3 regions of the Dickeya fangzhongdai genome follow, and region 1 is predicted to be linked to each of the others. Evidence: predicted binding sites of a transcription regulator. Region 1 holds the regulator's gene; each other region holds the start of a gene.

Region 1 (10,417 bases):
AAATAAATAAACACCGATGGCAAGAATAAAGCGAATACCATTCAATGAAGGGAGTGTAGACGCAGTGCTTTTAACCTTTCTGTTTTCATGGGTAATAGCGTGCGAAAATGTAGACGAGCTATGACTATAATCAACCATATTATTTACCACCTCCGTGAAGATTTATGAAAATAAAAAACGACCTGCCAGCCTGTTGGCCGGATAGGTTTTTGCTATAAAATCAAAACATTGCTTTTTGCAGGGTTTGGTTCTACTGGGTTCGATATCGTTGTCGATTGACGTGACAATATTTAAATTAAGGCCGTCTTATTGTGTAATGAGTAGGGTGTCTTGTTCTGTTATCAATAAATTCACATCTCATAAACAATAATTTAAACTTCGATGGCAATATAGGCAAGCGGTGAGATGGATTTATTTCATCATCAATGTGGAATGCAATGAATTTATTGGGAAATTAGTGAGAAATTAATTAATGAGGCTATGCGGGCACGAGGCCATTGGATAATATATTTTAGCTTGTTTATTATTTCTCTAATGTCTGGTTTTTATTTATGACGCATGACTATTCGGTATAAATAAATTAGTTAATGAATCGAGGCGTGTTTAATTTTTCTTTACGGATAACATAAGCCATCAAACCATGTCGCATGGCAATATTATCTGGATATGCCACCGTCAAGCCACACAAGCCATATCCATATAAAGCCATATGTGGAATGCCTTATTTTTCCGTAAACTCGGTATCTTCGGCCCGAATGCCACCTCGGAACTCAACCGCTTCGTCGTGTATCTTGCGCTTCCCACACTGCTTTTCGACATTATTGCGCATGCGCGCTGGTCTGATGTAGGGCAGCCCGGTTTCATCATGGCGTTTGGTCTTGGCGCGGTGCTGGTATTCGCGGTTACCCTCATTTTCCAAATTTCCCGTTCGCGACATCTGGCCGATGCCGCGCTGGACGCATTGAATTCAAGCTATGCGAACACGGGGTTTATGGGGTTCCCGCTGGCGCTGGCGTTTCTGGGACCGACGGCGATGGCGCCGACCCTAATCGCGACGATTATCACGGTCTGCGTGCTCTTTGCGTTTGCGATCGTGATTGTTGAAACGGGGATCCAGACCGAGAGGCGGCGTGCGCAACTGGTGGCGAAAGTCGTCGGGGCGTTGGTGCGCAATCCGCTACCATACCGCCGTTCTGTTGGCTGCGCTGCCGACGGGAACTGGGCCTTTCATGTTGGCGGAGTTTTACCGCCGGGAAGCGCGCATTACTTCGCGAACCGTACTGTTTTCCACCATTATCTCGATTCTGACGATAACGCTTTATCTTTCCTGGATTCATCCGGAAGCCTGACTGGCGAAGGTATTTATCAACGGTCGGCATATTAACTTGCTTCATTTTTCAAGACTGGCGAGCATGAAGCGCAGCGATTAGGTTTTTCGACAGTCGGGTTGTTGGGAACGCGCGTCACGATGGCAGCGGATTTTTTCAAAAAACCGTTCCGTGAGGCGGGTATTAACGTGGCCATTCCCGACCGTGAAGCGATAACGTTTATTGCGGAAAAAATCCTGACGGAACTGGAACGGGGGATCGTCAGGCCGCAAACACAGGCGGTGTTTCTGAATATTATGCAGCGCATGAAAGATGAACAGGGCATCGACGCGGTTATTCTGGGCTGTACCGAACTGCCGCTGTTGTTCAATGGGGTGACATTACCTGTGGCAAGCCTGGACACCATGCAAACTCATATCAATGCCTTACTTGACGTGATGCTGGCGGACAGGTCGATAGACTGATGGGGAAACCGTGCTGTGCCGGTTTTGTCGTCACGCCCGCATTTACACGCGGGCGTGCAACCGGCTATTACGGCGTACTAAATTAATAATTAATACGTACTAAATTAATACGTACTGAATTAATGCGTACTGAATTTCAGGCCGATAATTCCCGCTACAATCAGTGTCAAACTGATAATGCGCGGTGGGCTGACGGATTCGCCAAACAGGATAATCCCTGCCAGCGCAGTACCCACGGCGCCGATTCCCGTCCAGATGGCGTAAGCCGTACCGGTCGGTAAATTTTTTAGCGCTAAGGAAAGTAGCCCGATACTGGTGAACAGCGCGACAACGGTAATGACGCTGGGGACCAGACGGCTAAAGCCGTGGGTATATTTCAGGCCGATAGCCCAGACGACTTCTAATAATCCGGCAAGAAAAAGAATTAACCAGGACATGTTCACTCCATTATGAATAATGGGGTCGTCCCCACCGCAAAAAAAAGCGCTTGCAGGTCGTCCAGCAAGGCGGAAAAGCCGAATGGCTTTTCTGACAGGATTAACGCTTACGGTTTATCCGGCGTGGTATTTTATTGCGCTGAGGTTTATTCCCGGCAGTCAGAATCGACAAGGGTCATCTCAATGCTGACCCCAGGCATCATGCGTTGCAGACCATCGCTCAGCCGTTCACCCGCGTCATATAATGCCGTCAACGGCATCACCGGCAAGCTTTCCAGAATAAACCACATTTGGCGGGTTTCTGAATTCAGCCGCGTTCTGACTCCCTGACGCCAGTTCCAGCGACGACAGGTTGCGCCTTCATCATCCCGCCAGATAACTTCTCCCGGTTCGGGGGACTCCTGAGCCGGCAGCCCGTCCTTCATGGTGTCGAACCGCTCGGTGCCATCTGCCATCGTCAGCCTGGGCGCACCGACATAGGCCGCGAGGTTTTCGCCACCCACGGGGATTGCATATTGAAGGCTAACGGCGTTGTAGAGATCCACCACCGGATCAATGCCCGGCATGCTGCCATCGCGCAGCACACGTTTACGCAGCGCCTCGGCTGAGCACGGGGTACGTTGCGGTTTAGCGCCGAACTTCCTGAAAACATCAGCCCAGGCGGCAAGGTGCGCATCAGCCCAGCGTGCTTCTCCCGCAATCACCGATTTGCAGGCAGCGGCCAGCGCTTTATCAGCGATGTCAGGATCAGTGATCGGCGTTGCTGCCGCGGTGATGCTCAGCGCCCGGAAACCCGGTGCCAGTATAGCAACGCTGGCGTCGATTGACGGTAAAACGGAAAGCATTAGATAATCCTAAAATGACTAATTTATTTCACATTATCGACCGATGACCAAAAAAGTCAATATATCGACCGAGTCGGGCGCGGATATCCAGACGGTGAGCGAAGCCGTTTCCCGCAGAATCAAAGCGCACCGGAAAAAGCAGAAACTCTCGCTGGATGAGCTTTCACGACGCGCTGGCGTCAGCAAAGGTATGCTGGTGGAGATAGAGAAATGCACGGCCAATCCCAGCATCGCCATGTTGTGTAAGATCGCGGCGGCGCTTGGTTTGTCCGTTGCCGATATCGTCAACGTGACGGACGCTCCGGCGGTATACCTGATCGAACAGGGAAATATTCCAACGTTATGGAACGGCCCTCACGGCGGTACGGCGCGTCTGCTGGCGGGGACCAGCGGCCCCAACATGATAGAACTGTGGCGCTGGGAGATGTTCCCCGGTGAAGTATTTGAGTCGTCAGGCCACCCCCAGGGGACGCTTGAGCTGTTCCATGTTGAGACCGGGGTGTTGAGCATGAAGGTGGATAACACCGAGCTCATCATTCCTGCCGGGTGTTCAGCAGTGGCAAGAACCGATGTGCCGCATCGTTACGCAAACGTAGACGACGGCAAACTTATTTTTACGATGACGGTGGCTGAACTGCATCAATAGCCGGGGATAGTGGCGTCACCGGGTTTCCCGCTGGCGCTGGTTTGCTGTGATCATCAGGAAGAAAACAAACCGGAAAGCGGTAGCGCCAATGACTTGTGGGAAAGCGTATCGGTAAAAAAGGGGAGTCAGAGCTTTTACGTCGTTATAAACACGGGCTGAATGTTTATATTTGAAGGAATGGTGCGTTCAATTGGACTCGAACCAACGACCCCCACCATGTCAAGGTGGTGCTCTAACCAACTGAGCTATGAACGCATCGTGTTACTGAAACTGTCAGGGCGACAGCGGGGACGAATATTAACGGGCTATAGGGGCGCTGGCAAGGGAAAAAACGCAAAATTCCCGTTAGATCACACTGAGTGACGAGCTTGTAAGCAGAGCGCCGTTTTTTTCGGCGCTCTGCCGCCATCAACGAATCAACGTGCCGCCCGCGCCAGAATACGCGCCGGCGATTGGCGTTGCACCCAACGGATCCGCAGCACCATCATGGTGGCGGAGGAGGTCAGGCCGATGATGAACCCCCACCAGAACCCGGCCGGCCCCATCCGCGGCACCAGTATGTCGGTCAGCGCCAGCGTATAGCCGCTGGGCAGCCCCAGTATCCAGTAGGCGATGAAGGTGATAAAGAAAATGGAGCGGGTATCCTTGTAACCGCGCAGCACGCCGCTGCCAATGGTCTGCACCGCGTCGGAAATCTGATAGACCGCCGCCAGCAGCATCAGATGCGAGGCCATCGCCACCACATCCGGGTTTTTGTTGTAAAGCATGGCGATGGGTTCACGCAGCGTGATGGTGAAGATAGCCGTGCACATCGCCAGCAACACGCCGGTAGCGATACCGGTACGCGCCGCTACCCGGGCAGCCTCCGCCGAACCTTCGCCCAGCCGGTGGCCGACGCGAATGGTGGCGGCGACGCCGACAGACAGCGGCAGCACGAACATCAGCGAACTGAAGTTGAGCGCGATCTGGTGGCCCGCTACATCAACCACCCCGAGCGGCAATACCAGCAGCGCGACAATCGCAAACAACGTCACTTCGAACAGCAACGCCAGCGCGATGGGCAGCCCCATGCCGGACATCCGCTTGAGTACGGCCCAATCCGGCTTCAACTGGGTTTTGAACTGACGAATGTCTTTCAGCCAATAGGCGTGGCGGGAATAGGCCGCTATCATCAACATCATCATCCAGTATACCGAGGCGGTCGCCACCCCGCAGCCGACGCCGCCCAACTCCGGCATGCCCAGCTTACCGTGGATGAAAACGTAGTTGATGGGAATGTTGATCAGCAGGCCGATAAATCCGATCACCATCCCCGGCTTGGTCTTGGACAAACCTTCGCACTGGCTGCGAAATACCTGATAGAACAGGTAACCGGGCGCGCCCCACAACAAGGCATGCAGGTATTTCACCGCTTTGTCGGCCAGTTCCGGCGCGCCGTCATGCATCAGGTTAATGGCGTATTTTCCCTGATAGAGCACGAACATGGTCAGGATGGAGATAGCCGCGGCCAGCAAAAACGCCTGCTGAGTCTGATGAGCGATACGATCCCGGCGTCCGGAGCCGTTAAGGTTGGCCACGACCGGCGTCAGCGCCATCAGCAAACCGTGACCGAACAGGATGACCGGCAGCCAGATGGAGGTGCCCACCGCCACCGCCGCCATATCGGTGGCGCTATAGGAGCCCGCCATGATGGTATCCACCACACCCATTGAGGTTTGCGAGACTTGCGCGATGATGACCGGAATAGCCAACGCCAGCAAATGACGGGCTTCTGATAAGTACTTCTGCACGAAAACACCTTCCTAAAGCAGGATGGAGAGAGATCTCTAATGGGGAGAGAAAGGCAATCATCCTTTATTTATAAAAAAAGATGAAGCATTGTAACGATTTGCCAACAGTAAACCAATGACTGACTGAACGGGAGTGATCCCGTTTGGTTTTCCTGAGGATATGGTGCAAACTGCCAGACATTAGTGAACGTTGTCTCTCCCGAGCGCAGGCTCGCCGCGCCATATCACTGTAGCGTCGCGTTCACGCTTATTACTGACCAGGAGGCAAGACCAGCACCATGTTTACCGGTATTGTTCAGGGCACGGCGACCGTCGTGTCGATTGATGAAAAACCCAATTTCCGCACTCATGTCGTTCAACTGCCCCCCGAACTGCTGCCGGGGCTGGAAACCGGGGCTTCCGTAGCGCACAACGGTTGTTGCCTGACCGTCACCAAAATCGATGGCGATCGGATCAGTTTCGACCTGATCAAAGAGACGCTGCGGCTGACCAACCTGGGCGAAGTCAAAGCCGGCGATCGGGTTAATGTGGAGCGCGCCGCCAAATATGGCGACGAAATCGGCGGGCATGTGATGTCCGGCCATATTATGTGTACGGCGGAGATCGTGAAAATCCTGACGTCGGAAAATAATCACCAGATCTGGTTCCGGTTGGCTGATGAATCGCAGATGAAATATGTGCTGCACAAAGGATTTATCGGCATTGACGGTATCAGCCTGACGGTAGGGGAAGTGACCCGCAGCCGTTTCTGCGTGCATCTGATTCCGGAAACGCTCCAGCGCACGACGCTGGGTCAGAAACGACTGGGCGACCGCATCAATATCGAAATCGACCCGCAAACCCAGGCCATCATCGACACGGTCGAACGCGTCCTGGCTCGTCAGGCGCAGCAGCAACAGGAGCAGGCCGCGGCGCAGGCGGAGCAGGGCGAATAAGCCATTCCTTCCCTGACGCTTTCTCCCCTATGAAAACCGGCAGCCTGGCTGCCGGTTTTTTGCTATTTAGGTACGATTCGCCGGATGGCGGTGATTATCTGGGGACTCGCAAGCCGCCTTCCACGCCGTCCACGCTGAACAACACCTGCCAGAGTTGAATGTTGCGGGCGCGGAATGAACCCGCGAAGCTGTTGAGATAATAGGTGAACATGCGCTGGAAACGTTCGGAGTAACGCTCGGACAATGCTGGCCAGTGCTGCTGGAAGCGGTGATACCAGGCCATCAACGTGCTGTCGTAGTCAGCACCGAAGTTATGCCAGTCTTCCATCACCAGATACGGCTCGCTGGTTACGGCGATTTGCTCTATCGACGGCAGGCTGCCGTTGGGGAAGATGTACTTGCTGGTCCACTTATCTCCCGTTGGCGTGGGGGTGTGAGTGCCGATCGTGTGCAGCAGGAACAGCCCATCAGGTTTAAGATTGCGCTTTACTATCTGGAAGTAGGTATCGTAGTTCTTGGCACCGACATGCTCGAACATGCCGACGGAAACGATACGGTCAAACTGCCGGTTCAGGTCGCGGTAGTCCTGCAGCAGGATGTTCACGTCCAGATCATGGCAGCGCTGTTGCGCCAGTTTCTGTTGCTCGCGGGAGATGGTCACGCCGGTGACGGAAACGCCGTAGTGACGCGCGGCGAATTCTGCCAGCCCGCCCCAGCCGCAGCCGATATCCAGCAGGGTCATGCCGCGGCGCAGCTGCAGTTTTTCGCAGATCAAGCGCAGCTTGTCCTGCTGTGCCTGCTCCAGGGTTTCGGCCTGTTTCCAGTAGCCACAGGAGTACTGCATATAAGGGTCAAGCATCAGGGTGAAAAGATCATTACCGAGGTCGTAATGCTCCTTGCCCACGATCCAGGCCCGACGGCGGGACTGCAGGTTGGTCAGCCGCGCCATCAGGATCCGCAGCGTATCGCGCCAGCGGTGAGGGAGCTGGTTTTCCAACCCGGCGCGCAGCACGCGGTGGAAAAACATGTCCAGCCGCTCACACTCCCACCAGCCATCCATATAACTTTCGCCCAATCCCAACGAGCCTTCGCGCAGCACGCGCTTATACATGTCGGGATTTTTTACCTGAATATCAAACGGGCGTGAACCGTTAATGACGATGTCGGCGGCCGACAGCATTTCATTAACAATCTGGAACCAGGATAGGTTAGGGGTACCCAGTTCCTCCACATAAGATGAACTCATAACTTCTCCCTACCTTGCCGGAAAAATGCCTTTGCAAGGAAAAACATTAGACAAATGTACCCACGGAGGGCATTCGGTGGACCCAATCCATCGTCTACCCCTGAACGTCTCAGAGGAAAATAAGAGAAAAGCCGGTACGAAAGGCGTCTATCCCTGGCCGTAACAAAAAGGTGCAGCGGTCAACAGGCAGGATAGAAAAAGTAAGGCGATGCATGAGGCCAAAAGCATCGTCTGATCATGATTATTGTCGTCAACGACAGTGACAAGTGTATGACTGCTTTAACCCGACGACAAGATTCATTGGGTTAAAGCAGCACGTTAAGTCATGAGCTCAACAGCGATAGCATGCGCCGGCACCATGTGTGGTGCGGCCTGCCGCTTGATTGAATAGCCAGACAGAGATAACGGAATCGTCTGAATTTTAACGACGGTAATCGAGGAACGGGCCGTCGGCGACGGAGCGGCGTTCGATCAGCGTCGGATGCACTTCAATGGTCTGGGCTTCCTCGCGTTTGCTGGTAATGCGGTCGAGCAACATCGAGAAGGCCGCCTGTCCCAGTCGCTCCTTGGGCTGGTGGATGGTGGTCAGCGCCGGGGTAAAATACCGGGAGTGACGAACATTGTCATAACCGATCACCGAAATATCCTGCGGTACGCGCAGCCCCAGTTCGTCGGCGGCGCAAATGGCGCCCATCGCCATGATATCGCCGCCGCAGAACACCGCGGTCGGACGCTGTTTCTGGGCCAGAATCTGGTGCATCGCCTTGTAGCCGGATTCCGGCTCGAAGTCGCCCTGAACCACCCATTCTTCCCGTAGCGGAATGTCGGCCTCTTTCAGCGCTTTCAGGAAACCCAGATAACGCCCACTGCCGGTATTGCGCCCGAGAGAACCGGGAATGGCGCCGATGTCGCGGTGGCCGCGCTCAATCAGGTAACGTCCGGCCATGTAGCCGCCGGCAAACGCGTTATCGATAATGGTATCGGTAAAATCGCTGTGGGCTTCGCCCCAGTCCATCACCACCATCGGGATATGGCGGTAATCCGCCAGCATCGATAGCAGTTCCGGCGGGTACTCGGCGCACATCACCAGCAGGCCGTCGACCCGTTTTTGCGCCAGCATGGACAGGTAGGCGCGCTGTTTGTCCTGATTATTATGGGAGTTGCACAGGATCAGCGTATAGCCTCTGGCGTAGCAGCTGTTTTCCACCGCCTCGATGATTTCGGCGAAATAGGGCGCCTCGCTGGATGTCGCCAGCAGGCCGATGGATTTGGTGTGGTTGACTTTCAGGCTGCGGGCCACCGCACTCGGCGAATAATGCAATTCATCGATGGCCGCACGCACCGCAGCCTTGGTCTCTTCGGCGACGAAACGTGTTTTATTGATCACGTGTGATACGGTTGTGGTCGAAACGCCCGCGCGTTTTGCCACATCTTTGATCGTTGCCATCTAAAGTGACTCCTGAACTCATCTGTTACAGTAGCTTGTCTGTTACAGCAGTAAATATGTTGTTAATCGTTTGCCTGCGTGAATTCTTCTCCTGCCAGACAACAAGGCAACATTTCAGGAGGAGACATGCCGAGGTGTGTAGCTTGAAGGGAGGGCTGACGCTTCGACCAACGCAGTGTATACAGTAAACTGCGGATTTTGGCCGATTTAGAGCAAAAGTGGAAGAGGCAATTCGTTTTATCTCTGTGACGCAGAAACCGGTTTTTTGACGCTCGCCGGGTGATAATAGACCTATGCTTTATAATGTTTCCCCCGTCTGCCGGATAGGGGATTGATTCAGACATGACAGGATGACGGCGATCATCAGTCACATACAGGAGAATACTATGGATACCAACTTGAAAATGTCGCTGTTCACCACTGTGGCTTCACTGGCGATGATCATCATCTTTAGTCTGAGCGCGGTATTGAACTGACGGCGTGGCGCTAGCGGCGCCTGGAACGTCAGCGGCGCATCGTTGCCGTTAAAGACAGGAAAACAAAAAAGGGGCGTGATGCCCCTTTTGTCGTATTGAGAACGGCCATTCCAGCGGAAGTTGTTTAGCGAATGGTTTTCGGCGTGACCACGCGACGGGCGCCGACGTAGTGATCCTGCCAGTAGTCCTCGCTCAGTTTGCTGATTTTAATGTCAGAGCCGGAACGCGGCGACTGAATGAAACGACCATTGCCGAGGTAGACGCCGACATGGTCGGCGGCGCCGCGGTTGGTTATCCGAAAGAACACCAGGTCGCCGCTTTCCAGCTCGCTTTTCTTGATAGGCGCGGCGTCACGTAAGTGGTACATCTCATTGGCGGTTCGCGGAATCGGGATTTTCACCACATCTTTATACGCGTAATACACCAGTCCGCTGCAATCGAAACCGGAGTAGGGGGTCGCGCCGCCCCAGTGGTAGGGCTTGCCGATTTGGCTCATCAGCTTGTTCATGGCGGTCAGTTTGGCATGCTGGTAGCGCTTTTGGTGAGCGGCGCTGATGGTCAGAGCGGCTTTATCCTGCCGGCCTTTTTTACTCTTGCCGTGTGGTGATGCGCTGGCGCTTTCTTCTCCGACGACGGCAGACTTGCTTTTTTTGCTTGCCGTTTTAGCAATCACGGTTTCGTGCGCCTTATGACTGCTTTTCGCCGGTGCCGGGGTGTCTTTTTTCGCGGTTTTGCCGGCGGGCGCTTTAGCCTGAACGCTTTTTTCCCGCTTCTGCGGCTTGCTGGTTGTGTGGGCTGCGGCC
Region 2 (10,417 bases), 1.6 Mb from region 1:
AGCGGCACGCTGGCCGGCGCGCAGCAAAGCGTCATCAGCTTTACCCAGTCCAACGAACAGGAAGCGGACCGCATCGGGATTCAGGTGCTGCAACGCGCCGGATTCGACCCGCAGGCGATGCCCAATTTCCTGCAACGGCTGGCGGAGAGCTCCCGCTACGCCACCAAGCCGCCGGAAATGCTGCTGACGCACCCGCTGCCGGAAAGCCGGCTGTCGGACGCCCGTAACCGCGCCAACCAGATGAAATCAATCCCGGTGCATTCCTCGCAGGATTTTCTGTTCGCCAAGGCTCGCGTGCTGGGCATGTACGGCTCGCAGGACAACCCGTATGGCGCCGCGTTGCTGGACAACTGGGCCAAAGGCAACGCGCGCGAGCAACAGGCCGCCCAATATGGCCGCGCGATCCGCGCCTATCAGGCCAAGAAATACGATGACGCGCGCGCCACGCTGCAACCGCTGCTGGACAAGTCGCCGTCAAACCCCTGGTTTCTTGATCTGATGACCGATATTGATATCGGCCAACAGCGCGCCGATCAGGCGGTCGCCCGCCTGCAGAAAGTGCCGGACGCGCAAGACAACCCGGTGCTGCAGCTCAACCTGGCCAACGCGATGGTGGAAAGCCGCAAATCTGCCGACGCCATCCGCATTCTGCGCAAATACACTTACGCCCACCCGGACGATCCGAACGGCTGGGACTTACTGGCGCAGGCTTCCGCCGCGCAAAACATGCGCAGCGAAGAACTGGCGTCCCGGGCGGAGAGTCTGTCGCTAAACGGCAAGCTGGATCAGGCTATCCGCCTGTTAAGCAACGCCAGCTCACAAAGCAAACTCGGCAGCATGGATCAGGCGCGTTACGACGCCCGCATCGATCAACTGCGGGCGTTGCAGCAACGTTTCCGCCCTTATGAGAAATCCTGAAAAAAGGTGAGTTGAATGACTAAACCGGTGACCATTTATCATAATCCCCGCTGCTCCAAGAGCCGCGAAACCCTGGCGTTGCTGCAGCAACAAGGCATCGAACCGGAAGTGGTGCTGTATCTGGACACGCCGCCGGATGCCGCCGCACTCGGTAAGCTGCTCAAACAACTGGGATTCGCCAGCGCACGCGCACTGATGCGCCGTAAAGAAGATCTGTACCGTGAGTTAAATCTGGCCGACGACAGCCTGACGGAAGCGCAACTGATTCAGGCGCTGGCGGACCACCCCAAACTGATTGAACGTCCGATCGTGGTCGCCAACGACAAGGCTAAGCTCGGCCGACCGCCGGAGCAGGTGCTGGATATTCTGTGACGGAAAGCGTCACAGTCCGAGAATCTCTTTGACGAAAGGAATCGTCAGCTTACGCTGGGCGGTAATGGAAGCATGATCCAGTTGATCCAGCGTCATGAACAGCGTGCGCATCTCCCGATCCAGTCGTTTAAGCAGAAAACGGCTGACGTCTTCCGGCAGTTCAAAACCGCGCAGCCGGGCGCGCAACTGCAGCGCCTCGCCTTTCTCTTCATCCGACAGCGGCTGCAAGCGGTAGATCTGCCCCCAGTCGAGACGGGACGCCAGATCCGCCAGTTGCAGATTGATCTGGCGCGGCGGACGATCGCCGGTAATCAACAGCCGGGTGCGCCCGCCTTCCTGAATGCGGTTATACAGATTGAACATCGCCATTTCCCACGCCTCGTCGCCGGCAATCGACTCGATATTGTCGATGCAGACCAGCGCCAGTTGCTCCATTCCTTCCAGCACGTCCGGAACAAAATAGGCGCGTTTATCCAGCGGCACATAGCCGACCGCACGACCGAGGCGGGATAATTCCGCGCAAGCGGCATGCAACAGGTGGCTACGCCCGCCGCCTTCGCGCGACCAGAAATAGATATAGCTGCCATGTTCCTGATCCAGCGTCGTGTGGATAGCGGCCAGCAGAGACGTGTTTTCTCCCGGATAGAAACTGGCAAAAGTTTCGTCATCGGGTAAATAGAGTGGCAATGATAACTGTGCCGGAGTGTTCAGAAGCACCTCAAACCAAACAGGCAGGAAAACGGGTCAAGTTTAGCATAGAAACCTTTTGCGATTGAACCGTCAACCGGCCGCTTCGCCGCATAGCCCGCCAGCGCACCGGCGGGCCACGAGATTACTGTGCGGAAGCCTTGTCGTCCGTCTCGTCAATCACCTCTTCTTCCTTACGGAACACGCTGATGACGCGAAACAACAGGCTCAGGAACACGCCCACCACGGTTGCCAGCGCCATGCCTTTCAGCTCTACGGCGCCCAGATGGATTTTCGCGCCGCTGACGCCGATGATCAGGATCACCGAGGTCAGAATCAGATTCTGCGCCTTGTTGTAATCCACCTTGGATTCGATCAGCACCCGGATACCGGACGCGCCGATAACGCCGTACAGCAGCAGCGACACGCCGCCCATCACCGGCACCGGCACCGCCTGAATCGCGGCGGCCAGTTTACCCACGCAGGAAAGCAGAATCGCGAGCACCGCCGCACCGCCAATGACCCAGGTGCTGTAAACCTTGGTGATCGCCAGCACGCCGATGTTCTCGCCATAGGTGGTATTCGGTGTGGAGCCAAAGAAACCGGACAGTATGGTGGACACGCCGTTGGCAAACAGAGAGCGGTGCAGACCCGGGTCGCGCACCAGATCTTTTTTCACGATATTGGCGGTCACCACCAGATGACCAATGTGCTCGGCAATCACCACCAGCGCGGCAGGCAGCACCGTCAGCATCGCCACCCACTCAAAACGCGGCGTGTAGAATGTCGGCAGCGCGAACCAGTGAGCCTGGGCGATCGGCGTCAGATCCACCACCCCCATGACGAAGGAGAGCGCATACCCCACCAATACGCCGATCAGGATCGGGATGATAGCCAGAAAACCGCGAAACAGCACGGATCCCAGTATGGTTACTCCCAGCGTCACCAGCGAAATGGTGACGGTTTTACTGTCCACGTCCGTGCCGGCGGCCGGCGACAACCCAGCCATGTTCGCCGCCACGCCCGCCAGCTCCAGACCGATCACCGCGACAATCGCGCCCATCGCCGCCGGCGGGAAAATCACATTCAGCCAGCCGGTCCCGGCTTTTTTCACCAGCAACGCCACCAGACAAAACAGCACGCCGCACAGAATAAAGCCGCCCAGCGCCACTTCATAGCCCAGCGGCAACAACAGCAATACCGGAGAAATAAAGGCAAAGCTGGAACCGAGATAGGCCGGAATCTTGCCTCTACAGATAAACAGATAAAGCAGCGTGCCGATGCCGTTGAACAACAACACGGTCGCCGGGTTGACCTTGAACAGAATCGGCACCAGCACGGTGGCGCCAAACATGGCGAACAGATGCTGGAAACTCAGCGGTATGGTTTGCAACAGCGGGGGGCGTTCACTGACGCCGATGGCGCGACGAGTCATCTTGTTTTCCTCTGTGTCTCAGACTGAAAAATACCGGGGGACCCGGCAGAAAGTTCAGCGCCGGCACACACCGGCGCAGAAAAAATGTCGCCATCCGTGGTATGCGCAAGAACACCCCGTCACGTCAGGAGCGGGCCGTAGCGTACGCAAAAAAAAGCCGACTCTGCAGTCGGCTGAATATCATTTGGTACCAAACAGTTTGTCGCCCGCATCGCCCAGGCCCGGCATGATGTAGCCGTGTTCGTTTAGGCCCTTGTCAATCGAGGCGGTGTACAGCTCCACATCCGGGTGCGCTTTCTCCAGCGCGGCGATCCCTTCCGGCGCCGCTACCAGCACCAGCACCTTGATGCTGCGGCAGCCGGCTTTTTTCAGCAGATCGATAGTGGCGATCATCGAGCCGCCGGTCGCCAGCATCGGGTCCACTACCAGCGCCATGCGCTCATCGATATTGGAAGCCAGTTTCTGAAAATAAGGCACCGGTTCCAGCGTCTGTTCGTCGCGGTACATCCCCACCACGCTGATGCGCGCGCTGGGCACGTTTTCCAGCACCCCTTCCATCATGCCGAGACCGGCGCGCAGAATGGGCACTACGGTAATTTTCTTACCTTTAATTTGGTCGACTTCGACCGGGCCGCACCAGCCTTCGATGGTCACCTTTTCCGTCGCCAGATCGGCGGTGGCTTCGTAGGTCAGCAAACTGCCGACTTCAGACGCCAGTTCACGGAAACGCTTGGTACTGACATCGTGCTCGCGCATCAGACCCAGTTTATGTTTGACGAGCGGGTGTTTCACCTCGACGATTTTCATTACTCTTTCTCCCCATCGGCAGTGGACGGCCAAAAAAATCGCGGGATTATACCGCTTTTTCGAATGTACGCCATAGATTCAAGTCTGATCCAAATCAAGCCGAAACGGAAATTACCGCCAGCCGATCCGCACACCCGCCGACGGTAGTCTTCATACCGGCCTGCCGAAACCGTCACGCCGCAAAGACACTACTCGCAAACGTTTGCTTACGCTGTTAGAATTAGCGCGCTCCATTTTTTAAACCAATCGTAACCTCCGTGGGGACTTCCGCAGTGACCGATAAAACCTCTCTCAGCTATAAAGACGCAGGCGTGGATATTGATGCTGGCAATGCATTGGTAGACCGTATCAAAGGTGTAGTGAAACAGACCCGTCGCCCGGAAGTCATGGGTGGATTGGGCGGTTTCGGTGCCCTGTGCGCCTTACCGCAAAAATACCGCGAACCGGTGCTGGTTTCCGGTACGGACGGTGTCGGCACCAAGCTGCGTCTGGCGATGGACCTGCAGCGTCACGATACGATTGGTATCGACCTGGTGGCGATGTGCGTCAACGATCTGGTGGTACAGGGCGCCGAGCCGCTGTTCTTCCTTGACTATTACGCCACCGGCAAGCTGGACGTGGACACCGCGGCCCGTGTTATCACCGGTATCGCCGAAGGCTGCAAACAGTCTGGTTGCGCGCTGGTTGGCGGTGAAACCGCCGAAATGCCCGGCATGTACCACGGCGACGACTATGATGTGGCCGGCTTCTGCGTCGGCGTAGTGGAAAAAGCCGATATCATCGACGGCAGCAAAGTACGTGAAGGCGACGCGCTGATCGCACTGGCGTCCAGCGGCCCGCACTCCAACGGCTACTCGCTGATCCGCAAGATCCTCGAAGTGAGCGGCGCCAACCCGGAACAGGTTCAGTTGGACGGCAAACCGCTGGCCGACCATCTGCTGGCCCCGACCAAAATCTACGTCAAATCGGTGCTGTCGTTGATCGAAAACGTAGACGTACACGCCATCTCCCACCTGACCGGCGGCGGCTTCTGGGAAAACATCCCGCGCGTGCTGCCGGAAGGCATGCAGGCGACCATCGACGAATCCAGCTGGCAGTGGCCGGCAGTATTCGAATGGCTGCAGCAGAGCGGCAACGTCAGCCGTCATGAAATGTACCGCACCTTTAACTGCGGCGTCGGCATGATTATCGCCCTGCCGGCGGATCAGGCGGAGCAGGCCATCGCCCACCTCAACGCCAACGGCGAAACCGCCTGGAGCATCGGCGTGATTACCCGTACCAATGGCGGAGAGACAGTGGTTATTCAGTGATGAAAAACATCGTTGTCCTGATTTCAGGTCAGGGAAGCAATCTGCAGGCGTTGATCGACGCCTGTCAGAGCGGCCGCATCACAGGGCGAATCACCGCAGTATTCAGTAACAATCCAGAGGCTTTCGGTCTGGAACGAGCGCGTGACGCCGGCATCGCCGCCCACGCGCTGTTGCCGGGCGATTACGCCAGCCGCGCCGATTTCGATGACGCGCTGGCAGCCGAAATCGAGAAATATCAGCCGGACGTAGTGGTGCTGGCCGGATACATGCGTATCCTCAGCGCCGGATTCGTGGCGCGTTTCCTCGGCAAAATGCTGAATATCCATCCGTCGCTGCTGCCGAAATACCCCGGTCTGCACACCCATCGTAAAGCGCTGGAAAACGGCGACGGCGAGCACGGCACCTCGGTGCATTTCGTGACCGAAGAGCTGGACGGCGGCCCGGTGATCCTGCAGGCCAGAGTACCGGTTTTCCCGGGCGATACCGAGCAGGACGTGCAGGAACGGGTACAAACGCAGGAACACAGCATCTACCCGTTGGTGGTGGGCTGGTTTCTGGCCGGACGGCTGGCGTTGCGCGACAATCAGGCCTGGCTGGACGGCGACGTGATTCCGGCCAGCGGTTACGCCGCCGAGTAAGCCGACGCCTTCCTTACTCGCCCTGGCGCTTTGCCGGGGCGTTTTTCTAAGTGATACTCTCCGGCGAGCGTCGCCACGCCCGGCCGCCGTCTTTTCTCCCGGATAATGACCTTCGTCACAAAGGTTACAGAATTGTATGTAACCGCTTTCATCACTGTGACCTGACTCACGCAGTCTCTCCATAACGCCTGACAGAATATGCCCGGACAGCTTGAGTGTCGGGGTCGCCCTCATGAACTTTTTCCTCTGTGGTGAGTATTGATGATTACCATCCGTGATGTCGCGCGCCAGGCGGGCGTTTCCATCGCCACCGTTTCCCGCGTGCTCAATAACAGCAGCGCGGTCACCCAACAGACGCGCGATCTGGTCCTGCAGACGGTCGAGCAGTTGGGCTACCGCCCCAACGCCAATGCGCAGGCGTTGGCTTCACAGGTCAGCGACACCATCGGCGTAGTGGTGATGGACGTGTCGGACCCGTTCTTCGGTGCCATGGTCAAGGCGGTGGACACCGTGGCGCAGCGCCTGCAAAAACATGTACTGATTAACAACTCCTATCATCAGGAAGAAAAGGAACGGCACGCCATCGAAGTGCTAATCCGTCAGCGCTGCAACGCGCTGATCGTGCATGCCAAAGCTTTATCCGACGAGGAACTGGCGGAATTCATGGAGCAGGTGCCCGGTATGGTGCTGATCAACCGGCTGCTGCCGGACTACCCGCACCGCTGCGTCTGTCTCGACAACGTCAGCGGCGCGATGATGGCGACCCGCATGTTGTTGCAGCAGGGGCATCAGCGCATCGGTTATCTTCGCTCCAGCCACCCGATAGAGGACGTGACGGAACGCCTTACCGGCTGGCGACAGGCGCTGCAGGAACAGGGCATCGAGCCGCCCGATGAGTGGATCGCCAGCGGCGAGCCGGACCTGCAGGGCGGCGAAGCGGCCATGGTGGAACTGCTGGGACGCAACCAGCAACTGACGGCGGTGTTCGCCTACAACGACGGCATGGCGGCCGGCGCGCTGATGGCGCTGAAAGATAACGGCATCCCGGTGCCGGAGCGGTTTTCGGTGGTCGGTTTCGATGATATCCCGATTTCCCGCTATACCGACCCGCGCCTGACGACCATCCGCTACCCTATTGTTTCTATGGCGAAAATCGCCACAGAACTGGCGCTAAAAGGCGCGGCCGGGCTGCTGGACCCCACCGCCCGGCACTGTTTCATGCCGACGCTGGTACGGCGGCATTCGGTGGCTCCCCGGTAAAATGTGGAGACGGTCACTAATTCATTCAAATCATCCATGTAACCGCTTTCAATCTGTGAGTAAATTCACAGTTAATTAACATTACGCTCTCTATGATGAGGGCGTACTGCGGAGAACAGGCGCCTTGTAACACGGCCATCCTGTCTGTTGAACCGTTAACCGCCACAATGACGGAAACGTTCACACTGTTGTTTAAGAATACATCGGTTTCAGGACGCATCGGTTTCAGGACGCATTGCCAGACGGTCGCCAGCCAACAGAGTCGGTACCATCTGAAAACAGGGAAGTCAGGCTTTAAGCGGGCCATGCCCGCAAAACCGTCAGCCCGGCATGACCATGCTACGCCGACGCTTACTAACTGACAGCCGCGCTACGTCTACCCCGAGTCGTGCGGCCGGACTGAGAACTACCCTGCATAAACCCGGAGATATCATGAATAAGAAGGTTTTCACTCTCACCGCCCTGGTTGCCAGCATGATGTTCGGAGCCTCCGCCCACGCCGCGGATACCCGTATCGGCGTCACCATCTACAAATACGATGACAACTTCATGTCGATGGTGCGCAAGGACATTGAAAAAGAAGCCAAAGCCATCGGCGGCGTCGACCTGCTGATGAACGACTCGCAGAACGACCAGTCCAAACAGAACGATCAGGTGGACGTGCTGCTGGCCAAAGGCGTCAAAGCGCTGGCTATCAACCTGGTAGACCCGGCCGCTGCTGCGATTGTGGTGCAGAAAGCGAAGGCCGCCGACGTGCCGGTAGTGTTCTTTAACAAAGAACCGAACGCCAAAGTACTGGCCAGCTATGACAAAGCCTACTACGTCGGCACCGACTCCAAAGAGTCCGGTATCATTCAGGGTCAGTTGATCGCCAAACACTGGAAAGCCAACCCGTCATGGGATCTGAACAAAGACGGCACTATCCAGTACGCCCTGTTGAAAGGCGAACCGGGCCACCCGGATGCGGAAGCCCGCACCAAGTATGTGGTAGACACCCTGACCAAAGAAGGGCTGAAAGTCCAGCAGTTGCAGATGGATACCGCAATGTGGGATACCGCAATGGCCAAAGACAAGGTTGACGCCTGGATGTCTGGTCCCAACGCCAACAAAATTGAAGTACTCATCGCTAACAATGACGCCATGGCGATGGGCGCGGTAGAAGCGCTGAAAGCCCATAACAAGAGCAGCATTCCGGTATTCGGCGTTGACGCCCTGCCGGAAGCCCTGTCGCTGATCAAATCCGGCGCACTGGCCGGCACCGTGCTGAATGATGCGGAAAACCAGGCTAAAGCCACGCTGGATCTGGCGAAAAACCTGGCGCTGGGTAAACCGGCTGGCGAAGGCACCAACTTCAAGATTGAAAACAAAGTGGTACGCGTACCGTACGTGCCGGTTGATAAAGACAACCTGGCGCAGTTCATGAAGTAATCTCGTCGGGGCGCAGCAACCGTTGCGCCCCTACTGTTTGGACGAATGATTTTCTCAGCCAGGCAGCCATGTTCAGCCCGGCAACGTTTCAGCCAGGTAATTATTTCGACCAGGTAAAATATGACCAGTGACACTCTAACCACTCAGCGCGAATTCCTGCTGGAGATGACCAATATCAGTAAGTCGTTTCCCGGTGTAAAGGCATTGGATAATGTCAACCTGAAGGTGCGCCCCCACTCCATCCACGCCCTGATGGGCGAAAACGGCGCAGGGAAATCGACTCTACTGAAATGTCTGTTCGGCATTTATCAGAAAGATTCAGGCAGCATTCAATTCCAGGGACAGGAAGTCGATTTCAAAAGCGCCAAAGAAGCGCTGGAGAATGGTGTATCCATGGTGCACCAGGAATTGAACCTGGTTTTACAACGTTCGGTCATGGACAACATGTGGCTTGGCCGCTATCCGAAAAAAGGGTTGTTCGTCGATCAGGAAAAAATGTATCGCGATACCAAAGCGATTTTCGATGAACTGGATATCGATATCGATCCGCGCGACAAAGTGGCCTCGCTGTCGGTCTCGCAAATGCAGATGATCGAAATCGCCAAGGCCTTCTCCTATAACGCTAAAATCGTCATCATGGACGAACCCACCTCGTCGCTGACGGAAAAAGAGGTGAACCACCTGTTCACCATCATCCGCAAGCTGAAAGACCGGGGCTGCGGCATCGTCTATATCTCCCACAAAATGGAAGAGATCTTCCAGCTGTGCGATGAAATCACCATACTGCGCGACGGTCAGTGGGTCGCCACTCAGCCGCTGGACGGCCTGAACATGGACCAGATCATCGCCATGATGGTCGGCCGCTCCCTCAATCAGCGGTTTCCGGACAAAACCAACACCCCTGGCGACGTCATGCTGGAAGTACGCGGCCTGACCTCCATGCGCCAGCCGTCGATCCGCGATGTGTCGTTCGATCTGCGTCAGGGCGAAATTTTAGGGATTGCCGGTCTGGTCGGCGCCAAACGTACCGACATCGTCGAAACGCTGTTCGGTATCCGCGAAAAACTCAGCGGTACCATCAAACTGCACGGCAAAGACATTAACAACCATACCGCTAACGAGGCCATCAACAACGGTTTCGCACTGGTCACCGAAGAACGCCGCTCTACCGGTATCTACGCCTATCTGGATGTCGGTTTTAACTCGCTGATCTCCAACATCCATAAATACAAAAACAGCCTCGGCCTGCTGGACAACAAGCGCATGAAAAGCGATGTGCAGTGGGTAATTGATTCGATGCGGGTAAAAACTCCCGGCCACCATACCGCCATCGGCTCGCTGTCCGGCGGTAACCAGCAGAAGGTGATCATTGGCCGCTGGCTGCTGACTCAACCGGAAATCCTGATGCTGGACGAACCGACCCGCGGCATCGACGTGGGCGCCAAATTCGAGATTTATCAGCTTATTTCCGAGCTGGCGAAAAAGGGCAAGGGAATCATCATCATTTCATCAGAAATGCCGGAATTGCTGGGCGTCACCGACCGCATTCTGGTGATGAGTAA
Region 3 (10,417 bases), 670 kb from region 1:
TTGAGGCGATTCGCCGCTTCTTTATCGAGAATGGCAAGGCGTTGGCTATCGGCGTGGTGCTGGGTATCGGCGCCCTGGTAGGCTGGCGTTTCTGGCAAAACCATCAGGAAAGCAACGCGATGGCGGCTTCCGCTGCCTATCAGCAAGTGACCGAATCTCTGTCTGCCGGTACGCCGGAAGGCGTTGCCGGCGCTGAAAAGTTTGTCACCGGCGATCATGGCAATTACGGCGCGCTGGCTTCGCTGGCGCTGGCGCACCAGTTCGTTGAAAAAAATGATATCGCCAAAGCCGAGCAGCAGCTCCGTCAGGCATTGAGCCAGACCAAAGATGGCGATTTGCAGGCGCTGATCAATCTGCGCCTGGCTCGCGTACTGTTGCAGCAGAAGAAGCCGGATGATGCGTTGAAAACGCTCGATGCCATCAAGCTGGAAGGCTGGACGGCGATGGTAGCGGATGTTCGCGGCGACGTACTGGCGAGCAAAGGCGACAATCAGGGCGCGCGTGATGCCTACAACAAAGGCATGGCGGCGAAACCTTCTCAGGGGCTGCAATCCCTGTTACGTATCAAACTGAACAATCTGCCCAGCTAAGAGGGACTTCATGCAACTGCGTAAAACACTTTTGGTCGGACTGGTTTCCGTCACCCTGCTGAGCGGCTGTTCGCTGTTTGATCGCGAGGAAGACGTGGTCAAAATGTCTCCGCTGCCGCAGGTGACCAACCAGTTTACCCCCACCAAAGTCTGGAGTCGCTCCGTTGGAGACGGTACCGGTGAGTTCTACTCCAACCTGCATCCGACCTGGCAGGACAGCCGCGTGTATGCGGCCGATCGTCACGGCACGGTAAAAGCGCTGGATCTTAATAGCGGCGAAGAGAAATGGCGCGCCGATCTGGCGGAGAAAACCGGTCTGCTGTCCAGCAACCGTCCGGCGCTGCTGTCGGGCGGCGTGGCTGTGTCGGGCAACCATGTTTATGTCGGTAGCGAACGCGCGCAGCTGTTCGCCCTGAACGCTGACGACGGTACTGTGCAGTGGCAGACCAAAGTGGCGGGTGAAGTATTATCCAGCCCGGTGGTCAGCGATGGCGTGGTGATCATTCATACCAGCAACGGCATGCTGCAGGCGCTCAGCGAGTCTGACGGCACCATCAAATGGACCGTGAATCTGGATATGCCGTCGCTGTCGCTGCGCGGCGAGTCTGCGCCGGTGACGGCGTTTGGCGCGGCGATTGTCGGTGGCGACAACGGGCGCGTCAGCGCGGTAATGATCAATCAGGGTCAGTTGATTTGGCAGCAACGTATCTCCCAGCCGGGCGGCGCGACTGAAATCGCTCGTCTGAACGACGTCGACACCACGCCGGTCGTGGCAGGCAACGTGGTGTATGCACTGGGATATAATGGCAACCTGACCGCACTGGATCTGCGTTCCGGGCAGATTACCTGGAAGCGTGAAATTGGTTCGGTGAATGATTTCATCGTCGATGGCGATCGTATTTATCTGGTCGATCAGGACGATCGCATTACGGCGCTGAACACCAACGGCGGCGTGGTGATCTGGCGGCAGGGCGATCTGCTGCACCGTAACCTGACGGCGCCGGCGTTGTATAATGGATATCTGGTGGTCGGCGATGCCGAAGGCTATCTGCACTGGGTCAACACGACTGACGGCCGCTTTGTGGTCCAGCAGAAAGTGGATAGCTCCGGCCTGCTGAGCAAGCCGGTGGTCGCCAGCGACAAGCTGCTGGTGCAGGCTAAAGGCGGCGAGGTTTACGCCTTTACCCGTTAACCGCTTCGCATGACCGGGACGGGCGGTGTATCCGCCATCCCCATAACGGCTCCTGATACTGTCAGGGGCCGTTTCGTCTTTTATCATCAGCAGTCCTTTCTGCTGTAACGAATTGAAATATAAGCAATGAGGTTGTAACAATGATACCTGTCGTCGCGCTGGTCGGGCGCCCGAATGTGGGGAAGTCCACGCTGTTTAACCGTTTAACGCGTACCCGTGACGCATTGGTGGCGGATTTCCCTGGGCTGACGCGTGACCGCAAGTATGGTCGTGCTGAGGTGGAGGGAAATGAATTCATTATTATCGATACCGGCGGTATCGACGGTAATGAAGATGGCGTGGAAACGCGCATGGCCGAGCAGTCGCTGCTGGCGATTGAAGAAGCGGATATCGTGCTGTTTCTGGTGGATGCCCGCGATGGCCTGATGCCGGCGGATCACGCCATTGCTCAGCATTTGCGTACGCGTGAAAAAGACACGTTTCTGGTTGCCAACAAAGTCGATGGCATCGATATCGATACCGGTATTGCCGATTTCTATTCGCTCGGGCTGGGCGAGGTGTATCCGATTGCGGCGTCGCATGGTCGTGGCGTCACTTCTCTGCTGGAAAAGGTGCTGTTGCCGTTTGCCGTCGATCCGGTGCAGGAAACGCGTGAACTGACCGAAGAAGAAGCGAACGCGGCTTACTGGGCGGAACAGCTCGGTGAAGGCGACGGCGATGGCGAAGAAGGTGAAGACGATGCGCTGAATCTGGAGGGGCTGCCGATTAAACTGGCTATCGTCGGCCGTCCGAATGTCGGTAAGTCAACGTTGACCAACCGTATTCTCGGGGAAGAGCGGGTGGTGGTGTACGACATGCCGGGCACCACGCGCGACAGTATCTACATCCCGATGGAGCGCGATGGTCGCGACTACGTGCTGATCGATACCGCCGGGGTACGTAAACGCGGCAAGATTACCGATGCCGTTGAGAAGTTCTCGGTGATCAAGACATTGCAGGCGATCGAAGACGCTAACGTGGTGTTGTTGGTGATTGACGCCCGCGAAGGGATTTCCGATCAGGATCTGTCGCTGCTGGGCTTTATCCTCAATTCCGGCCGTTCGCTGGTCATTGTGGTGAACAAGTGGGATGGACTGTCGCAGGAGGTCAAGGAGCAGGTGAAGGAAACCCTCGACCTGCGCCTCGGTTTCATTGATTTTGCCCGCATTCACTTTATTTCGGCGCTGCATGGTAGCGGTGTGGGCAACCTGTTTGAATCCGTCAACGAAGCCTACGAGTGTTCCACCCGCCGTGTGGGAACCGCGATGCTGACCCGCATCATGCAGATGGCGGCGGACGACCACCAGCCGCCGTTAGTGCGTGGCCGTCGTGTGAAGCTGAAATACGCCCATGCCGGGGGATACAATCCGCCGATCGTAGTGATCCACGGCAATCAGGTCAAAGATCTGCCTGATTCCTACAAGCGCTACCTGATGAACTACTACCGGCGCTCGCTGGATGTCATGGGAACGCCGATTCGTATTCAGTTCAAGGAAGGGGAAAACCCGTTCGCCGACAAACGCAACACGCTGACGCCGAATCAGCTGCGCAAGCGTAAACGCCTGATGCAGCACCTCAAGAAAGGCAAGTAAGCATAGCGGTGTAAACCCGCTGTTATATCGGGGCAGGAGCGATTCTGCCCCGTTTTTCATGTGTGATCCGGAGAAGGGCGATGGACGCTTATTGTCCCGAGTGTCAGCAGCCGATGGTGTGGCGCGGCAATGAACAGTACCGTTGTGAGGCTTGCCAGCGAGATTTGCTGCGTTTGGCGCTGTGTCCGCAATGCGAACAGCCGTTGCAGGTATTGCGCGCCTGTGGGACGGAAAGTTATCTGTGCGCCGACGGCCACGGGCTGATTTCACGTTCCCGCGTGGTCATTCGTTACCAGCCTAAGAGCCTATCTCAATAGGCGTAATTGGCGCAGCCAGTTTGGACACGGACAGTGCGGAGAACCCGGAGCGTACACGTAGTACGTGAGGATTTCGAGCACTGCCCAGGTTCAAAATGGCAAGTAAAATAGCCCTATTGGGATAGGCTCTAAGTAGCCGTCAGGAGGTTTGATCGTCGTCCAGACCATTGCGCCACAAGGCTTCCAGCTCTGATGGCGCGCTCTGCTCGGGGATCAGCAATACCCAGTCCGTTTGGCGGATATCCGGCGTATTGCAGTAGTGAATATGGATACGGTAGTAGAACTGATCTCCGCTGCCGGGAGAGTCTGGCTGACCGGGTTGCTGCGCGGCCGGCAGAACGTCACGCAGCATGGCGCAGAGTTTCTCCTTCTTGGCGGCGGGGACTTCGGCCAGCGCGAAGCGGCGCAGGCCGGCCAGTCTGGGTATCCAGGCGAAACCGCCCTCGCGCGCCAGTTCAATAATCACATCATCCGTCAAATCGGGCAGGTTATTCCTGTTCGTGCTCATTAAGAATTCCCGTGTCGACCCCGACCTGATGCCAGGCACGCAGCACAGCGTCGGCTACCGCTTCATTAAAGCGCTTTTTGGCGTGTTCCACGGTAAATCTGGCAAAGATGGAGAAATCCGCATTTTGCGGCAGCGCTTTGTCGCACAGGGCGTCGTACCAGATACGCCCGGTTTTTTCCCAGGAGTAGCCGCCCAGCGCCATAGCCGCCAGATAGAAGGCACGGTTGGGAATTCCGGAGTTCAGGTGTACGCCGCCGTTGTCCTCGCGGGTATTGACGAAATCCCGCATATGGGCAGGTTGTGGGTCGGTGCCCAGCAACAGGTCGTCATAGGCGGTGCCGGGACGAGCCATGGAACGCAGGCCCTTACCATCGATGCCGTCGGCCAGCAGTCCTTCACCAATAATCCAGTCCGCCTGCTGTACCTTCTGATTGCGGTAGTACTGTTTGACCATAGAGCCAAACACGTCCGCGAGTGATTCGTTAAGCGCGCCGGACTGGCGGAAGTACAGCAGGTTGCTTTCACTTTCCACCACGCCATGCGACAGCTCATGGGCGATCACATCCAGCGCGATAGTGAAACGATTGAAGATTTTGCCGTCGCCGTCGCCAAACACCATCTGCTGCCCGTTCCAGAACGCATTCTGGTAATCCTTGCCGTAGTGGACGCTGCCGATCAGCGGCAATCCTTTGTTGTCCAAAGAGTTACGACCGAAGATTTTCCAGAAGAAGTCATAGGTAATGCCCAGATAGGTATAGGCTTCATCAACAGTGATATCGCCATTTCCCGGCTGACCTTCCGTCCGTACTCGTTTGCCGGGCAATGTCTGCTGGTGCTCTGCGTCGTAGATATTGCGCTGTATCTTGCCGGCAGGGTGTTCCTCATGGTCATCGGGGTGGATGACTGGGGCCACCATCAGTGACTGCACGTGCATCAGAGTTTGTTGCGCGCAACGACGTTCCTCATCCGATCCATTGTTGATAATGCGATGCAGAATATAGGGCGGAATGATGTTACGGGCGGATTGCATACTTCATCTCCTTATGCCTTGCAGTATGGTTTGCAACATATTATCAACACTGATCTATCACAGTTATGACACGATAAGTATAGCCTAATCACTAAATATTTTTCGTCTGGCGTCTGACGCGCGGTTTAGTAGATTCTTTTTTGATTTCAGTGATCTGACTCTCTACCCAGCCATCCTGCAGCCGAGTTTTCAAGATATCGCCCTTGATGGCCTGAGCAGTGTGTTTCATGACTTTGCCATCCGGGGCGGTGGTGACGCTGTAGCCGCGGGCCAGCGTTGCCAGTGGGCTGACGGCTTCGAGATGGGAACAGGCTTCGCCAAATCGTTGTTTATGCTGATTAAGTTGCTTTTCCAGCGCGGATTGCATGCGGTAGCGCAACTGTTGTACCTGCTGCTGCGCACGGTGCAGGCGGGGTTGCGGCTGGTGCTGCCGTAGCCGCAGGACAACACGTTCCTGACGGCGAGTCTGTTGACGCAGTTGCAACTGGATGGCTTCGTCCAGACGCTGGCGCAGGCGAAGTAATTGCGTCTGCTGGCGGGCCAGACGCAGTTGCGGATGTTGCTGATGCAGTCGATGCTGCAACCTGACGAATTGCTGCTGACGTTGCGCCAGATAGTAGTCCATCGCCATTTCCAGCCGCTGGCGCTGAGACTGAATCTGCCGCAGCAGCTCCAGTTGGTTACGGCTGACCAGTTCCGCTGCCGCGGAAGGCGTCGGCGCGCGCAGATCCGCCACGAAGTCGGCGATGGTCACATCGGTTTCGTGACCGACCGCGCTGACAATCGGGATGCGGCTGGCAAAAATAGCTCGCGCCACCCGCTCATCGTTGAAGCTCCACAGGTCTTCCAGCGATCCGCCGCCGCGGCCGACGATCAGCACATCGCATTCCTGACGCAGGTTGGCTAGCTCAATGGCCCGCACAATTTGAGCCGGCGCATCCACGCCCTGCACCGCCGTCGGGTAGACAACCACCGGCAGCGAAGGGTCGCGCCGTTGCAGAATATGCAGGATATCGTGCAGCGCCGCGCCGCTGGCGGAGGTAATGACGCCAACCTGACGCGCCGGTTTGGGCAGCAATTGCTTGTACTGTTGATCGAATAGCCCTTCCGCCGACAGGCGCTGTTTCAACTGCTCGAATTGCTGTTGCAGCAGGCCGTCGCCTGCCGGGTGCATGCTTTCAGCCAGCAACTGGTAGTCGCCGCGCGGTTCGTACAGCGTGATGGTGGCGCGAATCAGCACCTGCTGCCCGTTTTGCGGTCGGAAGGTGACTCGCCGATTGCTGGTGCGAAACATGGCGCAACGCACCTGAGCGCGCTCGTCTTTCAGCGTAAAGTACCAGTGACCGGAGGAGGGCTGGGAGAAATTGGATATTTCACCGGAGAGCCAGACCTGGCCCATTTCACCTTCCAGCAACTGTTTTACCGTCTGATTCAGGCGGCTGACGGTAAATATGGCGGATGACGGCAATGAGGACATTGTGACCCGGATCAAATAGTAAAACAGAGAGTTAATCCATCAATACTACCGGTCAGTGGGCGGTTCGCAAGCATTTTTATAAAAAAATACTGGAGGCAATCGATTTCGCCCTGTATAATGCCGCGGCAATATTTTATCTAATTCCCATCCCATTTCCGGTGAGATATTGCCATGTTACGTATCGCTAAAGAAGCTCTGACCTTCGATGATGTTCTCCTCGTTCCAGCCCATTCCACGGTTCTGCCCAACACGGCCGATCTGAGCACGCAACTGACTCAGCGCATTCGTCTGAACATTCCCATGCTGTCCGCCGCAATGGATACCGTGACCGAGTCCGGGCTGGCTATTGCGCTGGCGCAGGAAGGCGGCATCGGTTTTATTCACAAGAACATGCCGATTGAGCGTCAGGCGGAAGAAGTCAGCCGCGTGAAGCGCCATGAAAGCGGCGTGGTGGTCGATCCGCAGACCGTAACCCCGGAAACCACGCTGCGTCAGGTGAAAGAACTCACTGAACGCAATGGTTTCGCCGGTTATCCGGTGGTAACGAAAGGCAATGAGCTGGTCGGTATCATCACCGGTCGTGACGTGCGTTTCGTCACCGATCTGGACCGCCCGGTCAGCGCGGTCATGACCCCGAAAGAACGTCTGGTGACGGTAAAAGAGGGCGAAGCCCGCGAGGTGGTGTTGCAGAAAATGCACGAGCGCCGCATCGAAAAAGCGCTGGTGGTGGATGCGCAATTCCGTCTGGTCGGGATGATCACGGTAAAAGATTTCCAGAAAGCTGAACGTAAGCCGAACGCCTGTAAAGACGAACACGGTCGTCTGCGCGTGGGTGCAGCAGTTGGCGCCGGCGCCGGTAACGAAGAGCGTATCGACGCGCTGGTCGCCGCCGGTGTGGACGTGTTGTTGATCGACTCCTCGCACGGTCACTCCGAAGGCGTGTTGCAGCGTATCCGCGAAACCCGCGCCAAATACCCGGAACTGCAGATTATCGGCGGTAACGTGGCGACGGGCGCTGGCGCACGCGCGCTGGCCGAAGCCGGCGTGAGCGCGGTGAAAGTGGGTATCGGCCCTGGCTCCATCTGTACGACCCGTATCGTGACCGGCGTGGGCGTACCGCAGATTACCGCGATTGCCGATGCGGTTGACGCGCTGGAAGGCACCGGCATTCCGGTGATTGCCGACGGCGGTATCCGTTTCTCCGGCGACATCGCCAAAGCCATCGCCGCCGGCGCCGCCTGCGTGATGGTCGGTTCCATGCTGGCCGGCACCGAAGAATCGCCGGGCGAGATCGAACTGTATCAGGGCCGCGCGTTTAAATCTTACCGCGGCATGGGCTCTCTGGGCGCGATGTCCAAAGGGTCGTCCGACCGTTACTTCCAGTCTGACAATGCCGCCGACAAACTGGTGCCGGAAGGTATCGAAGGCCGCGTGGCTTATAAAGGCCGCCTGAAAGAGATCGTACACCAGCAGATGGGCGGCCTGCGCTCCTGTATGGGCCTGACCGGTTGCCCGACCATCGACGCGCTGCGCACCAAAGCCGAATTTGTGCGCATCAGCGGCGCCGGTATTCAGGAAAGTCACGTTCATGATGTGACCATCACCAAAGAGTCGCCGAACTATCGCATGGGCTAAGCGCGTTACCGGCTGATTTAATGTTACGAACCCGGTAAACTTGCCGGGTTCAATTTTTCTTTCGCTCCGTAGTGGAATACGCCTCTCATGACAGAAAACATTCATCAACATCGCATTCTTATTCTGGATTTCGGTTCGCAATACACGCAGCTGGTGGCACGTCGCGTGCGTGAGCTGGGCGTATACTGCGAACTGTGGGCATGGGATGTCACCGAAGCGCAGATTCGCGAGTTCAACCCGAATGGCATCATCCTTTCCGGCGGCCCGGAAAGTACCACCGAGTTCAATAGCCCGCGCGCGCCGGAATATGTTTTCCAGGCAGGCGTGCCGGTACTGGGCGTATGCTACGGCATGCAGACTATGGCGATGCAACTGGGCGGCAAGGTCGAAGGCTCCAGCGAGCGTGAGTTCGGTTATGCGCAGGTGGAAGTCAAGACCAACAGCGCGCTGATCCGCGACATTCAGGATGCCGTCAGCGCCAGCGGCGCACCGTTGCTGGATGTGTGGATGAGCCACGGCGACAAAGTCACCGCCATCCCGGCTGACTTCGTGACCGTTGCCAGCACCGACACCTGCCCGTATGCCATCATGGCTAACGAAGAAAAACGTTTTTACGGCGTGCAGTTCCACCCGGAAGTGACCCACACCCGTCAGGGCCAGCGTATGCTGGAGCGTTTTGTGCGCGACATCTGCCAGTGTGAGGCGCTGTGGACCCCGGCAAAAATCATCGACGACGCAGTTGAACGCATCCGCGTGCAGGTTGGTAAAGACAAGGTGATTCTCGGCCTGTCCGGCGGTGTCGATTCCTCGGTGACCGCATTGCTGTTGCACCGCGCCATCGGCGATCGCCTGACCTGCGTGTTCGTAGACAACGGTCTGCTGCGCCTGAACGAAGCCGAGCAGGTGATGGAGATGTTCGGCGATCAGTTCGGCCTGAACATTGTCCATGTGCCGGCGGAAGAGCGTTTCCTGTCCGCACTGGCGGGCATTGACGACCCGGAAGCCAAACGCAAAACCATCGGCCGCGTATTTGTGGACGTGTTCGACGAAGAAGCGGGTAAGCTGACCGACGTGAAATGGCTGGCGCAAGGCACCATCTATCCGGACGTGATCGAGTCCGCCGCTTCCGCCACCGGCAAAGCGCACGTCATCAAATCGCACCACAACGTCGGCGGTTTGCCGGACGACATGGCGCTGGGGCTGGTTGAGCCGCTGAAAGAGCTGTTCAAAGACGAAGTGCGCAAGATTGGTCTGGAACTGGGCCTGCCGTACAACATGCTGTACCGTCATCCGTTCCCGGGGCCGGGTTTGGGTGTGCGCGTACTGGGCGAAGTGAAGAAAGAGTACTGCGATCTGCTGCGCCGTGCTGACGCTATCTTCATCGAAGAGCTGCACAAAGCGGACCTGTACGACAAAGTCAGCCAGGCATTCACCGTGTTCCTGCCGGTGCGTTCCGTCGGCGTAATGGGCGACGGCCGCAAATACGACTGGGTCGTTTCACTGCGCGCGGTTGAAACCATCGACTTTATGACCGCGCACTGGGCGCACCTGCCGTACGAATTCCTCGGCCGCGTCTCCAACCGCATCATCAACGAAGTCGACGGGATTTCAAGGGTCGTCTATGACGTGTCCGGCAAGCCGCCGGCTACGATCGAGTGGGAATGATCCAAGTTTCTTCAGAAACTATCGCCAACTATCGAAAAATCACCACAACAGTTTGATTCTTCATTAAATTGATTGTGGTGACTATCGGTGGCTACCGCCAGTCAGCAGAACCGGCTGGCGGTAGAGGCGACGGTAAGCCAAAAGACCCGGATTAACACCCTGCCGTTGATGATTGATTCTGTTTCGGTCGTGACGGTAAACATTCCCTCCCGAAGTTAGGCGTGATGCTCTCCGACGCCGCACTGCGTACTCTCAAGCCCAAAGCCAGGCCGTAAAGGTTTCCGACCGGAACGGCATGTATGTCATGGTATCGACTGCCGGTACCGTCACTCCCTGACAAGCGAGCCGTCCATTTCCTCTCGTGACATAGCA

What was found. The regulator PurR, encoded in region 1, represses purine synthesis genes. The targets are predictions, from matches to a motif close to CANGCAAACGTTTGCNTG.
Region 2: a site for PurR is predicted at 4,411-4,428, ahead of purM (phosphoribosylformylglycinamidine cyclo-ligase). Genes of this name have one in related genera too.
Region 3: a site for PurR is predicted at 6,838-6,855, ahead of guaB (IMP dehydrogenase). Genes of this name have one in related genera too.

Annotation. Positions count from the first base shown of each region.
Region 1 is NZ_CP025003.1:2,973,566-2,983,982, reverse strand. It holds gene CVE23_RS13340 (acyltransferase family protein) at 1-138, opposite strand, end outside; gene CVE23_RS13335 (AEC family transporter) at 710-1,384, shown strand; partial or broken gene CVE23_RS13330 (aspartate/glutamate racemase family protein) at 1,424-1,792, shown strand; gene sugE (quaternary ammonium compound efflux SMR transporter SugE) at 1,912-2,229, opposite strand; gene CVE23_RS13320 (B3/B4 domain-containing protein) at 2,376-3,074, opposite strand; gene CVE23_RS13315 (helix-turn-helix domain-containing protein) at 3,118-3,720, shown strand; tRNA gene CVE23_RS13310 (tRNA-Val) at 3,899-3,975, opposite strand; gene CVE23_RS13305 (MATE family efflux transporter) at 4,137-5,510, opposite strand; gene CVE23_RS13300 (riboflavin synthase) at 5,789-6,445, shown strand; gene cfa (cyclopropane fatty acyl phospholipid synthase) at 6,540-7,691, opposite strand; gene purR (HTH-type transcriptional repressor PurR) at 8,113-9,138, opposite strand; gene cydH (cytochrome bd-I oxidase subunit CydH) at 9,525-9,614, shown strand; gene CVE23_RS13280 (C40 family peptidase) at 9,739-10,417, opposite strand, start outside.
Region 2 is NZ_CP025003.1:1,390,939-1,401,355, reverse strand. It holds gene bepA (beta-barrel assembly-enhancing protease) at 1-918, shown strand, start outside; gene arsC (arsenate reductase (glutaredoxin)) at 934-1,290, shown strand; gene hda (DnaA inactivator Hda) at 1,300-2,007, opposite strand; gene uraA (uracil permease) at 2,123-3,412, opposite strand; gene upp (uracil phosphoribosyltransferase) at 3,593-4,219, opposite strand; gene purM (phosphoribosylformylglycinamidine cyclo-ligase) at 4,492-5,529, shown strand; gene purN (phosphoribosylglycinamide formyltransferase) at 5,529-6,167, shown strand; gene galS (HTH-type transcriptional regulator GalS) at 6,429-7,427, shown strand; gene mglB (galactose/glucose ABC transporter substrate-binding protein MglB) at 7,860-8,855, shown strand; gene mglA (galactose/methyl galactoside ABC transporter ATP-binding protein MglA) at 8,976-10,417, shown strand, end outside.
Region 3 is NZ_CP025003.1:3,641,752-3,652,168, reverse strand. It holds gene CVE23_RS16295 (YfgM family protein) at 1-590, shown strand, start outside; gene bamB (outer membrane protein assembly factor BamB) at 601-1,782, shown strand; gene der (ribosome biogenesis GTPase Der) at 1,923-3,413, shown strand; gene CVE23_RS16280 (zinc ribbon domain-containing protein) at 3,494-3,730, shown strand; gene CVE23_RS16270 (protealysin inhibitor emfourin) at 3,870-4,238, opposite strand; gene CVE23_RS16265 (M4 family metallopeptidase) at 4,219-5,268, opposite strand; gene xseA (exodeoxyribonuclease VII large subunit) at 5,360-6,745, opposite strand; gene guaB (IMP dehydrogenase) at 6,917-8,380, shown strand; gene guaA (glutamine-hydrolyzing GMP synthase) at 8,468-10,045, shown strand.